3 regions of the Taylorella equigenitalis ATCC 35865 genome follow, and region 1 is predicted to be linked to each of the others. Evidence: predicted binding sites of a transcription regulator. Region 1 holds the regulator's gene; each other region holds the start of a gene.
What was found. The regulator HrcA, encoded in region 1, represses chaperone genes, less so after heat shock. The targets are predictions, from matches to a motif close to TTAGCACTCNNNNNNNNNGAGTGCTAA.
Positions count from the first base shown of each region.

Region 2: a site for HrcA is predicted at 1,229-1,255, ahead of KUI_RS01850 (co-chaperone GroES). Genes of this name have one in related genera too.
Region 3: a site for HrcA is predicted at 1,592-1,618, ahead of rpoH (RNA polymerase sigma factor RpoH). Genes of this name have one in related genera too.

Region 1 is NC_018108.1:1,311,186-1,314,474, forward strand. It holds gene hemH (ferrochelatase) at 1-611, opposite strand, end outside; gene hrcA (heat-inducible transcriptional repressor HrcA) at 615-1,619, opposite strand; gene KUI_RS06005 (NAD kinase) at 1,725-2,627, shown strand; gene recN (DNA repair protein RecN) at 2,621-3,289, shown strand, end outside.
Region 2 is NC_018108.1:395,650-398,938, forward strand. It holds gene groL (chaperonin GroEL) at 1-854, opposite strand, end outside; gene KUI_RS01850 (co-chaperone GroES) at 908-1,195, opposite strand; gene KUI_RS01855 (amino acid ABC transporter substrate-binding protein) at 1,316-2,326, opposite strand; gene KUI_RS01860 (hypothetical protein) at 2,495-2,902, shown strand; gene KUI_RS01865 (copper chaperone PCu(A)C) at 2,908-3,289, shown strand, end outside.
Region 3 is NC_018108.1:65,656-68,944, reverse strand. It holds gene dbpA (ATP-dependent RNA helicase DbpA) at 1-674, shown strand, start outside; gene KUI_RS08410 (LpxL/LpxP family acyltransferase) at 637-1,188, opposite strand; gene KUI_RS08405 (hypothetical protein) at 1,275-1,448, opposite strand; gene rpoH (RNA polymerase sigma factor RpoH) at 1,658-2,536, shown strand; gene KUI_RS00335 (NUDIX hydrolase) at 2,569-3,289, shown strand, end outside.

The DNA of each region.
Region 1 (3,289 bases):
TCAGGTTGACCATTTTCTGCCCAATACGCTTTGATAGAGTTTGCTATACATTCAATGTACTCAGGAAATCTGTAATAACTTTTAATAAATCGTAGCTCAGGGAAATCCTTCATTTCCTTTACGGTGCGAGCTACTGCATCAAATACGGCACCAGTTGTGGATGCTGAGAATTGCGGATATAAAGGCACAACAATAACACGCTCCCCACACAATCTTTGTCTTAAATATTCAAGAGCATCTTTTATCGAAGGTTCACCATATGTCATAGCATGTGCTACATACATAAAACTAGGCATATACTCATCCAAATTTTCTCTTAAATTTTCAGTGTGGTACAGAAGCGGAGATTTGTTATATTTTGCCCATATTTCCTTATACTTAGGAACCATTTTCTTAGGCCTAAAGGGCAATACAAACCCATTCAATATAAATTTCCAAAGAACGGGGTTAAGTTCAACAATACGTCTATCAGAAAGAAATTCTCTTAAGTATGTCCTAATTGAAGAGGCGGTAGGTTCTTGTGGTGTGCCTAAATTTACTAGCAAAACTCCGACAAAACTTTTAAGTTTATACTCACCTTCAGGTTTAATATATTTGAATTTGTCGTCCATAAATTAAGTACTAAGCGTATTTGAAAGCAACTTGGCCGTGATATCAACTATTGGAATTACCCTGTCGTAAGCCATACGACTAGGTCCTATCACACCTAATGCTCCGATAATTTTACCATTTGACTGATATGATGATGCCACTATAGATAAGTCCTGAAAAGGCACATAAGGGGACTCTCCGCCAATATAAATTTGTACCCCCTGGGAATGTGAAGCCAAATCAAGAATATGTGCTAGTTCAGATTTCTGCTCAAATAAAGTGAACGTTTTTTTAAGTTTTGTTAAATCACTAGCTAAATCTTCAGAATCTAATAATTTACCCTGACCTGAAATTTTTACTTCACTTTCAGAACGAGAACCCACAGAATCAATCGACGACTGCATAAGTTGTGAGATATCAATTTTAAGTTCGCTTAGTTGATTTGAGATTTCAACTCTTACTTCAGAAAGTGGCAATCCAGCATAATTACTATTTAAATAGCTTGCAGCCTGATGTAGAGATTTATCAGAAATATTTGTATCTACGTTAAGAATTTTATTGAACACTTCGCCTTGAGGTGAAACTAAAATCATAAGAACAGAAGAACCTGAAAGCCTGATAAATTCTATATGTTTAAAATGCATCTCTCGATTTGGAACAACTACTACTCCAGCAAAATGCGTAAGCTTAGATAAAATACCTGCTGCCGACTCCATCAGCTCTGGCAATGATGAAGAGCTAGCCGCACTAAACGCTTCCTCAATTACTTCATGACTATCATAAAAGTTTTGCTTTGATGTGAGTAAATTGTTCACGAAATATGAATAACCCTTCGGAGTTGGAATTCGACCAGCAGACGTGTGTGGACTATGAATAAGTCCTAACCTCTCCAAATCAGACATCACATTACGAATAGTGGCAGATGAAAGACTAAAATAAGAAGCCAATAACTTAGAGCCTACTGGCTGCCCTTTTTGAATATATTCCTGAATCAATTTTGTAAGTAACTCTGCAGACCGATCATCCATTTAATACCTTACTACACCCTAGGACAAAAATATCCTAATATCAATTTTGCTAGTTGCTTAATATATAATTCATTTAATCATATTTTGCTTATATAAGGTTGATTTATGCATTTTTCAACCATTGCTTTGGTTGGGCGTTATCAAGATTCTGGCATGGATGTGCCTTTGCGTGAATTGGCTAATCAGCTAATTGATGCTGGAATTGAAGTTATTATTGAAAAAGATACAGCCAAATATACAGGCTTAAAAGAGTTTCATATCGGTTCTATAGATCAAATCGGCGCCTTGGCTGATATGACTATAGTTCTTGGCGGAGATGGCACTATGCTTGGAGCCGCCCGTTCATTAGCTCCATTTCACGTGCCTCTTTTAGGTATTAACCACGGAAGGCTGGGCTTTATTACTGATGTACCTGTACATAAATCAAAAGCCGCAGTTCAGTCTGTAATCGAAGGTAAATTCACGGTAGAAAAAAGATCGCTTCTTGAGGGTACTATTATCAGGGGATCTGAGGAGATACATGCTGGCATTGCATTAAATGATGTAGTTTTAAATCGTGCTGGTATAGCTGGTATGATTGAAGTTTCAGTGGATTATGATGGTGTGCATATGTATAGGCAGCGTGCGGACGGTATTATCATATCGACTCCAACTGGGTCTACAGCCTACTCTCTATCTGCTAATGGACCTATTATGCATCCAAAGACCGATGCTTTTTTGGTCGTACCCATTGCCCCCCAAACACTTTCACATAGACCTATAGTATTGCCAACTTCAGGAGCTATTACCCTAACGGTTTGCGATGCAAGTCATTCAGGTTTCGGCGCAAATGTACACTTCGATATGCAAAGCTGGAACAATCTTCAAGTTAACGACAAAATCATGGTGCGCAAATCAAAACATCCAGCTCAATTTATTCATCCTGTGGGTTATAGCTACTTCTCCACATTACGTAAAAAACTGCATTGGAATATTATGCCTGATGGCAATGAGGACTGCGGATGCTGATATCGCTTCATATACGCGATTTTGTAATTGTTGACCGAGCAGACATTAACTTCAAAAACGGTTTTACAGTTTTTACTGGAGAGACTGGTGCGGGCAAATCCATACTTATTGATGCTCTTCTTTTGACTCTCGGTCAAAGGGCAAGTGCATCGGTTGTTAGATCTGGTTGCACAAAGGCTGATATTTCTTCCGTATTCTCAGTTGATGATGAGCTTCGCAGTTGGCTTACAGAGCGGGACTTTGAGGCCGATGAGTTAATTCTTAGACGTGTAATCGACTCCAATTCAAACAGCAAAGCGTATATTAACGGTGTACCCTCAACTCTTGCCCAGATGAAAGAATTGGCTGAGCTACTTATTGATATTCATGGGCAGCACGCACATCAATTGCTTTTACGTGCCCAATCTCAAAGAAATCTTTTGGACACTCAAGGTGGACACATCTCCTTGGTACATGAGCTAAGTTCAGCTTGGTCTAAGTGGCAATATTCCCTAGCTCAACTTGAAGAGGCAAAATCTCGTTCACAAAATATTGAACGTGAAATCGCTCAAGTACAGTGGGAGCTTGGAGAAATACAGGAACTTGCACCTATTGAAGGTGAATGGGAGCGAATTAACGAAGAGCACACACGCCTTTCTAATGCAGAAGAACTAATTGAGGGT
Region 2 (3,289 bases), 820 kb from region 1:
CGACGGTCACCAAAGCCAGGAGCTTTAACAGCAACAGTTTTAAGAATGCCACGGATATTATTTACTACTAAAGTTGCAAGAGCTTCACCTTCAACATCTTCTGCAATAATTAGAAGAGGGCGACTAGTTTTAGCTACTTGCTCAAGAACTGGTAGAAGATCACGAATGTTAGAGATTTTTTTGTCGTGGATTAAGATATATGGATCATCTAAAGCAGCAATTTGTTTTTCACCGTTATTAATAAAGTAAGGTGATAGATATCCACGGTCAAATTGCATACCTTCTACTACATCTAGTTCGTTTTCTAGTGATTTACCGTCTTCTACAGTAATAACACCTTCTTTACCTACTTTGTCCATAGCATTAGCGATAATTTCACCAACTGATGTGTCGCTATTTGCTGAAATAGAAGCTACTTGAGCAATTTCTTTTGAAGTAGAACTTGGGCGAGAAAGCTTTTGAAGTTCATCAACTGAAGCGGCAACCGCTTTATCAATACCGCGTTTAAGATCCATAGGATTGATACCAGCTGCTACATATTTAAGACCTTCCTCTACGATAGCTTGAGCAAGAACAGTAGCAGTTGTAGTACCATCACCCGCATTATCCGCAGTTTTAGAAGCAACTTCACGCACTAATTGTGCACCGATGTTTTCAAATTTATCTTTAAGTTCAATTTCTTTGGCAACGCTAACGCCGTCTTTTGTTACAAGTGGTGCACCGAATGAACGCTCTAATACAACATTACGTCCTTTTGGTCCAAGAGTAGTTTTAACTGCATTCGCCAATACATTAACGCCACGAACGATACGAGAACGAGCGTCATCTCCGAAAAATACTTGTTTAGCTGTCATTTTAGTAATTCCTAATTTTTATCTAATAATTAAAATGTGGGGTCAAAATTCGATTATTCAACTACAGCAAGAATTTCTTCGTCACGGATAACTAGTAATTCTTCACCGTCCATTTTTACTGCTTGACCTGCATACTTACCGAAAAGTACACGATCACCAACTTTAAGGTCTACAGAAATAAGTTGACCACTTTCAGATTTACGACCAGGACCTACCGCAACTACTTCACCAATATCTTGTTTTTCTTCTGCACTGCCAGCTAGGATAATGCCAGATTCAGTTGTTTTTTTGTTATCTACTCTTTTGATAACCACTAAATTTTGTAATGGACGTAATGCCATGAATGTACTCCTCATAAGTAACAATGTAAAAAATTAGCACTCAATGCTTATGAGTGCTAATTATATGGGCTATTTCTGAAATTTCAAGGGCGATTTTTAACGAGCCCTAAATTTTAGAAATTAACGAATTGGAAGACCGTAGTGCAGACCACCATCAGTATAAAGTTTATTTAGACCGCGAGGAACTTTAAGAGCACTGTCTTTTCCAACGTTTCTATCAAAACTTTCACCGTAATTACCCACTTGCTTGATTACTTGGTAAGCCCAGTCTTCGCTTAGGCCTAGATTTTTTCCGCTACCTTCGGTTACACCAAGAAGGCGTTGCACGTTAGGATTTGTTGAATTTTTCTGCTCATCTACATTTTTACTAGTAATGCCAAGCTCTTCTGCATTCCACTGAGCATGCATAACCCATTTAACAATATTGAACCATTTGTCATCGCTTTGACGTACAAAAGGTCCCAAAGGTTCTTTAGAAATAATCTCTGGCAATACAACGTAGTCATCTGGATTAGATAATTTAGAGATTCTAATTGATGCTAATCCAGAAGCATCTGTAGTAAATACATCGCAACGACCAGAGGCAAACGCATTAACCACTTCATTAAACTGATCAAATACTACTGGTTTATAAGTGATTTTATTAGCCCTAGCCCAGTCAGCCATGGTGTTTTCGTTTGAGGTACCAGTTTGCATGCAGACTGTAGCTCCATCAAGCTCTTTTGCACTTTTAACGCCTAAATCCTTTTTAATTAAAAAGCCCTGACCGTCATAAAAATTAACGCCTGGAGACATAAGACCGATGGCAGTATCACGTTGTTGAGTAACTGTAGTATTGCGAGTAAGAATATCTATCTCACCCGATTGAAGAGCAGTAAATCTTTGTTGAGAGTTTAAAGGGACGGTTTTAAATTTAGATGCATCTCCAAAAACAGCGGCAGCTATTGACTTACAAAGGTCAACATCTAAACCTTCCCATTCGCCTTTATCATTTGGAGCAGAAAAACCTGCGAACCCAGTCGTAGTACCACACACAACATGTCCACGGCTTTTAACAGTTTCTAATGTATCTGCCTGAACTTGTGTAGATGCTAAAACTAGTCCAGCTATTAATAAAGATAATTTTTTCATTTAATCTCCCTAGCGAGTTATAGTTTGTTTACAAAATATATCAAATTTTGATATTTCAATTAGTGCAATGTTGCAGATAGTAAAAAATCTTTTTCTATATTTCAATAATTAAATATTCAGATTTTTTATAAGTAGAATACTCGAACATTTTAAAAAAAGGAGATTTTTATGAAATCAGCACTATTTTTATCTTTAGGTTTGGCTTTCGGTTCAGTTGCTTTTGCTCAAACTGCACCTTCTGAAATGAAAACTAACACAGATGAGTCTATGAACACAGAAGTTGTTAAACCAGCTGAAACTAAAGAAGCACCAGCTGCTCAAGACCAAGCTGCACCATCTTCAGAAATGAAGACTAATACTGACGAGTCTATGGATATGAAAAAGGACGAAATGAAAAAAGATGAGGCTGCTGCTACTCCAGTAACTCCACTTCCAATTCCTCCAGGTACAGCTACAGAACCAGCTAAAGACGAAACTGCTCCTGCATCAGAAACTAAAACTAACACTGATGAATCTATGGATATGCACAAAGATCACGAGCAAAAAAATGACGTTGAAAAAAAAACGCTCCAGTAACTAAAATTTCTTCTAATGATTTAGAAGTTAATAAATGCTGGATTAGGCTTTTCCCTTCCGATAGGTTTTCTGCTCTTTATTTTGACGTGACAAATAATAGCGAAACTGAAACTGCATATATCGTGGGAGTTTCTTCTGAAAAATTTAAGGAAGCAGACATGCACGAAACATATACAGCGGAAGGGGTTATGGCTGGCATGAGATCAGTTGATTGGGTAGAGGTGGCACCTAAATCAACAGTTAATTTCAAAAGTGGTGGCTATCACGTTATGCTATCAAAACATGAGGTTAATGTAGGGGATGAGGTAGAGTTTTCACTTAAATTAAGTAATCATGAAACCAAATCTTTCTCATGTAAGGCAAATGACATCAAGTCTGTAGCGTATT
Region 3 (3,289 bases), 490 kb from region 1:
AAATACTTAAACATTACCAACCCATATCAACTTTAGCCTTCTGCAATACTCGTACTCAATGTGAAAAACTCAGCTCTTTTCTTAATGAGCAAAATATATCATCAAAATTTTTGCATGGCGAAATGGAAAAACGTGAACGTGAAGATGTGCTACTTCAATTTAGCAATAAATCTTTATCCGTTTTGGTGGCTACAGATGTTGCTGCTCGAGGGCTTGATATTGAAGGATTAGATGCGGTTTTGAACATTGAACTTTCACCAAATGTACCTACTCACATACATAGGATTGGACGAACTGGTAGACACAGTGATCGAGGTTTAGTTTTTAATTTAGTAACCCCTGAAGAAATGTATCGGTTTGATAGGATAGACGCTCAGATTCCACTTGAATCCAAATGGGAGAAAATTCCTTCTAACACAAGAAAACGCAATCTGGTCGCACCTATGCGAACCATTAGTATTAAGGGCGGAAAAAAAGACAAACTACGCAAAGTTGATCTTATAGGGGCTATGACTAAGCATCTTCAAATACCATTTGAGGATATAGGTAAAATTCATGTGGCGGACTTTGTTAGCTTTATAGCAGTAAAGCATGAAAATGCGGAAGATATTTTAAATAGAATGCAAGAAATCCCTATTAAGAATCGCTCTTGGATGATGCGTTTGATGGATTAGGTGCGTAAGGTGGCTCCCTAAAGCGGTTATAACTCCAAAGATATTGTGTAGGGGCCTTTCTTATAGCCTCTTCTAATTCATTATTTATCAATTGTGCCTGCTCAGTCTCGGGTAATCCTTTTAATTCAGGTCCTTCTTTAAAGTAAATCTCCCAACCTTCACCCACTTTCTTTCTAATTGCATACACTATGACTACTTGTCCGTCTGTTTGATTTGTTAATTTCCCTGGCAATGTAATCGTATAAGCATCTCTGTCGAAAAACTTAACCCATACTCCATCAGCAGTTGCTGGCACTTGATCGGGCAATAATCCTATAGACCGACCACTTCTTAATGCTCTTAAAAACTCTCTTACACCCGTGAAATTTGTAGGGACTGAGGTCAAATTTTCCGATGTTCTTACTTGAGATAGTACGGGCTCAAAAAATTCCTTTTTTGCTGGTCTATACATAACAACCACAGGAAAATGCAGGGCTAAAAACCGCGAAACAATTTCAAAACAACCTAAATGCAAAGATAAAAATAAGTAACTTTGATTTTTTTTGGATTTGAGTTTTTCTAGTACTTCGGGAGTTTTAAGTTCTAGCTTTTGAAGGGCTTTTACAGAATTAAACCAAATATATGGATCTCTCCAAACATAGCTCCTATCTGCTTGGTAGCCTCTTTATGAAAACTCTTAGAGTAATAACCAGCTGTATTAATATGATCATCTATTCTAAAGGCATATTTCTTTCTTGATACTGAATATATAACTAAACCAAGAAAACGACCCATTCGTTGTAAGAAACTTAAGGGCAGTGAACCCCAGAATTTAATGATTTTTAGGAGCATAAATGATTAGCTAGATTTTATTAGAAGTATTTTAAAACCCTGTGAAACATTTTCATTCCTTGTTAGGTACATTTAGTTTTAAAAAGTTAGCACTCTAACATCAAGAGTGCTAAAATTTGTTTATCAGAAGTACAAATATTTTAGGAAAATACATGTCAAATCAATCATTTGCCTTACAAACGCACAAATCGATGGATCTTATTAATCCAAGTGCTTTAGGGACGATTGAAGCGTATATCCAAGAAGTAAATCGAATCCCTATTCTTACTGCAGAACAAGAGAGAGATTATGCTGAGCGTTTGCAAAAAAGTGGGGATTTAAAAGCTGCTCAAGCTCTGATTCTTCCTCACTTACGATTAGTAGTTTCAGTAGCCCGTCAGTATTTAGGTTATGGTCTTCCACATGCAGACCTTATTCAAGAGGGTAATATCGGTCTTATGAAAGCCGTTAAAAGATTCGATGTTTCTCGTGGTGTTAGATTAGTAACCTTTGCTATGCATTGGATTAAAGCGGAGATACACGAGTACGTTATTCGTAACTGGAGATTAGTTAAGATAGCTACTACTAAAGCTCAAAGAAAATTATTTTTTAATCTTAATAGTCTACGTCCAGAGGGTAAGTCTTTGGATAACGATGATATTGTTGGTATTGCCAAAAAACTAAATGTAAGACCCGAAGACGTAGTTGAGATGGAAAAACGTATGTCAGGGCATGATATCGCACTTGATACCTTGATGGATGAGGATGATGATTATGCACCTATTCAGTATTTGGCTGATGATGAGGCATATGAACCAGAAAACGTTATGTTAGCCCAGGAGCACGATAAACTTGAAAATCAAGGGCTAAAATCGGCTTTGGATCAGCTAGATGATAGATCACGACACATTATTGAAAGTCGTTGGTTAAGCGAGGATAAACCCACCCTTCATGACCTGGCAGCTCAATATAATGTTTCGGCTGAGCGTATACGTCAAATTGAAAATGCTGCGATTAAAAAGATGCGTTCGTACCTTGAGGATTATGTATAATTTTAAGGTTTATATACCTTAGTCCGCTTGTTGTGCACCTTCCTGACCTAAAAGACCTAAAAAAATCTCTTAATGATCGTGCAAGTCTTCCACCAATTGAAGGCTCGCACGATTTAATATTTAATGACCACCATATAGGGTTTGTACACCCTAGTATTATGGAAGATTTTATTGGTTTCGCTTACGTAAAATTTTCATCGGGTAAATTCAAAATTGATATGCATAAAGAGCTTTTAGGTCTTGCTGACCCAGAACTTTTTTTTGCGTATAAGTGTCAGTATTTCAATCAACTTGCACAGTATTTACGAAACAAGGGGCATGCTAAACATTGGAGAAACGAGCAACTTAGCATCTGGAGTGGTGAGACGGAAATTGCACATGTTGAAAGGGCTGTGTCACGTGAGTTAGGAATTATGACTAAAGCGGTCCACGTAAACGCTTGGACTAGAGAGAAAAAAATTTATCTATCTCTAAGAGCACCCACTAAATCAACGGACCCTAATAAGTGGGATACACTTGTTGGAGGTTTAGTATCGGCAAATGAATCACTGGAATATGCACTAATGCGTGAATCGGTTGAAGAAGCGGGTTTACATTTGGAGCCGATACCTTTAATAATTCCCTTACATTACATAACTACAATGAATAGACCTCTTATTGAAGGTTATCAGGTAGAGGAAGTATTTAATGCAGATTACCTGATACCTGATGATGTGCATCTTGAGAATCAAGATGGTGAGGTTACAAAAATCG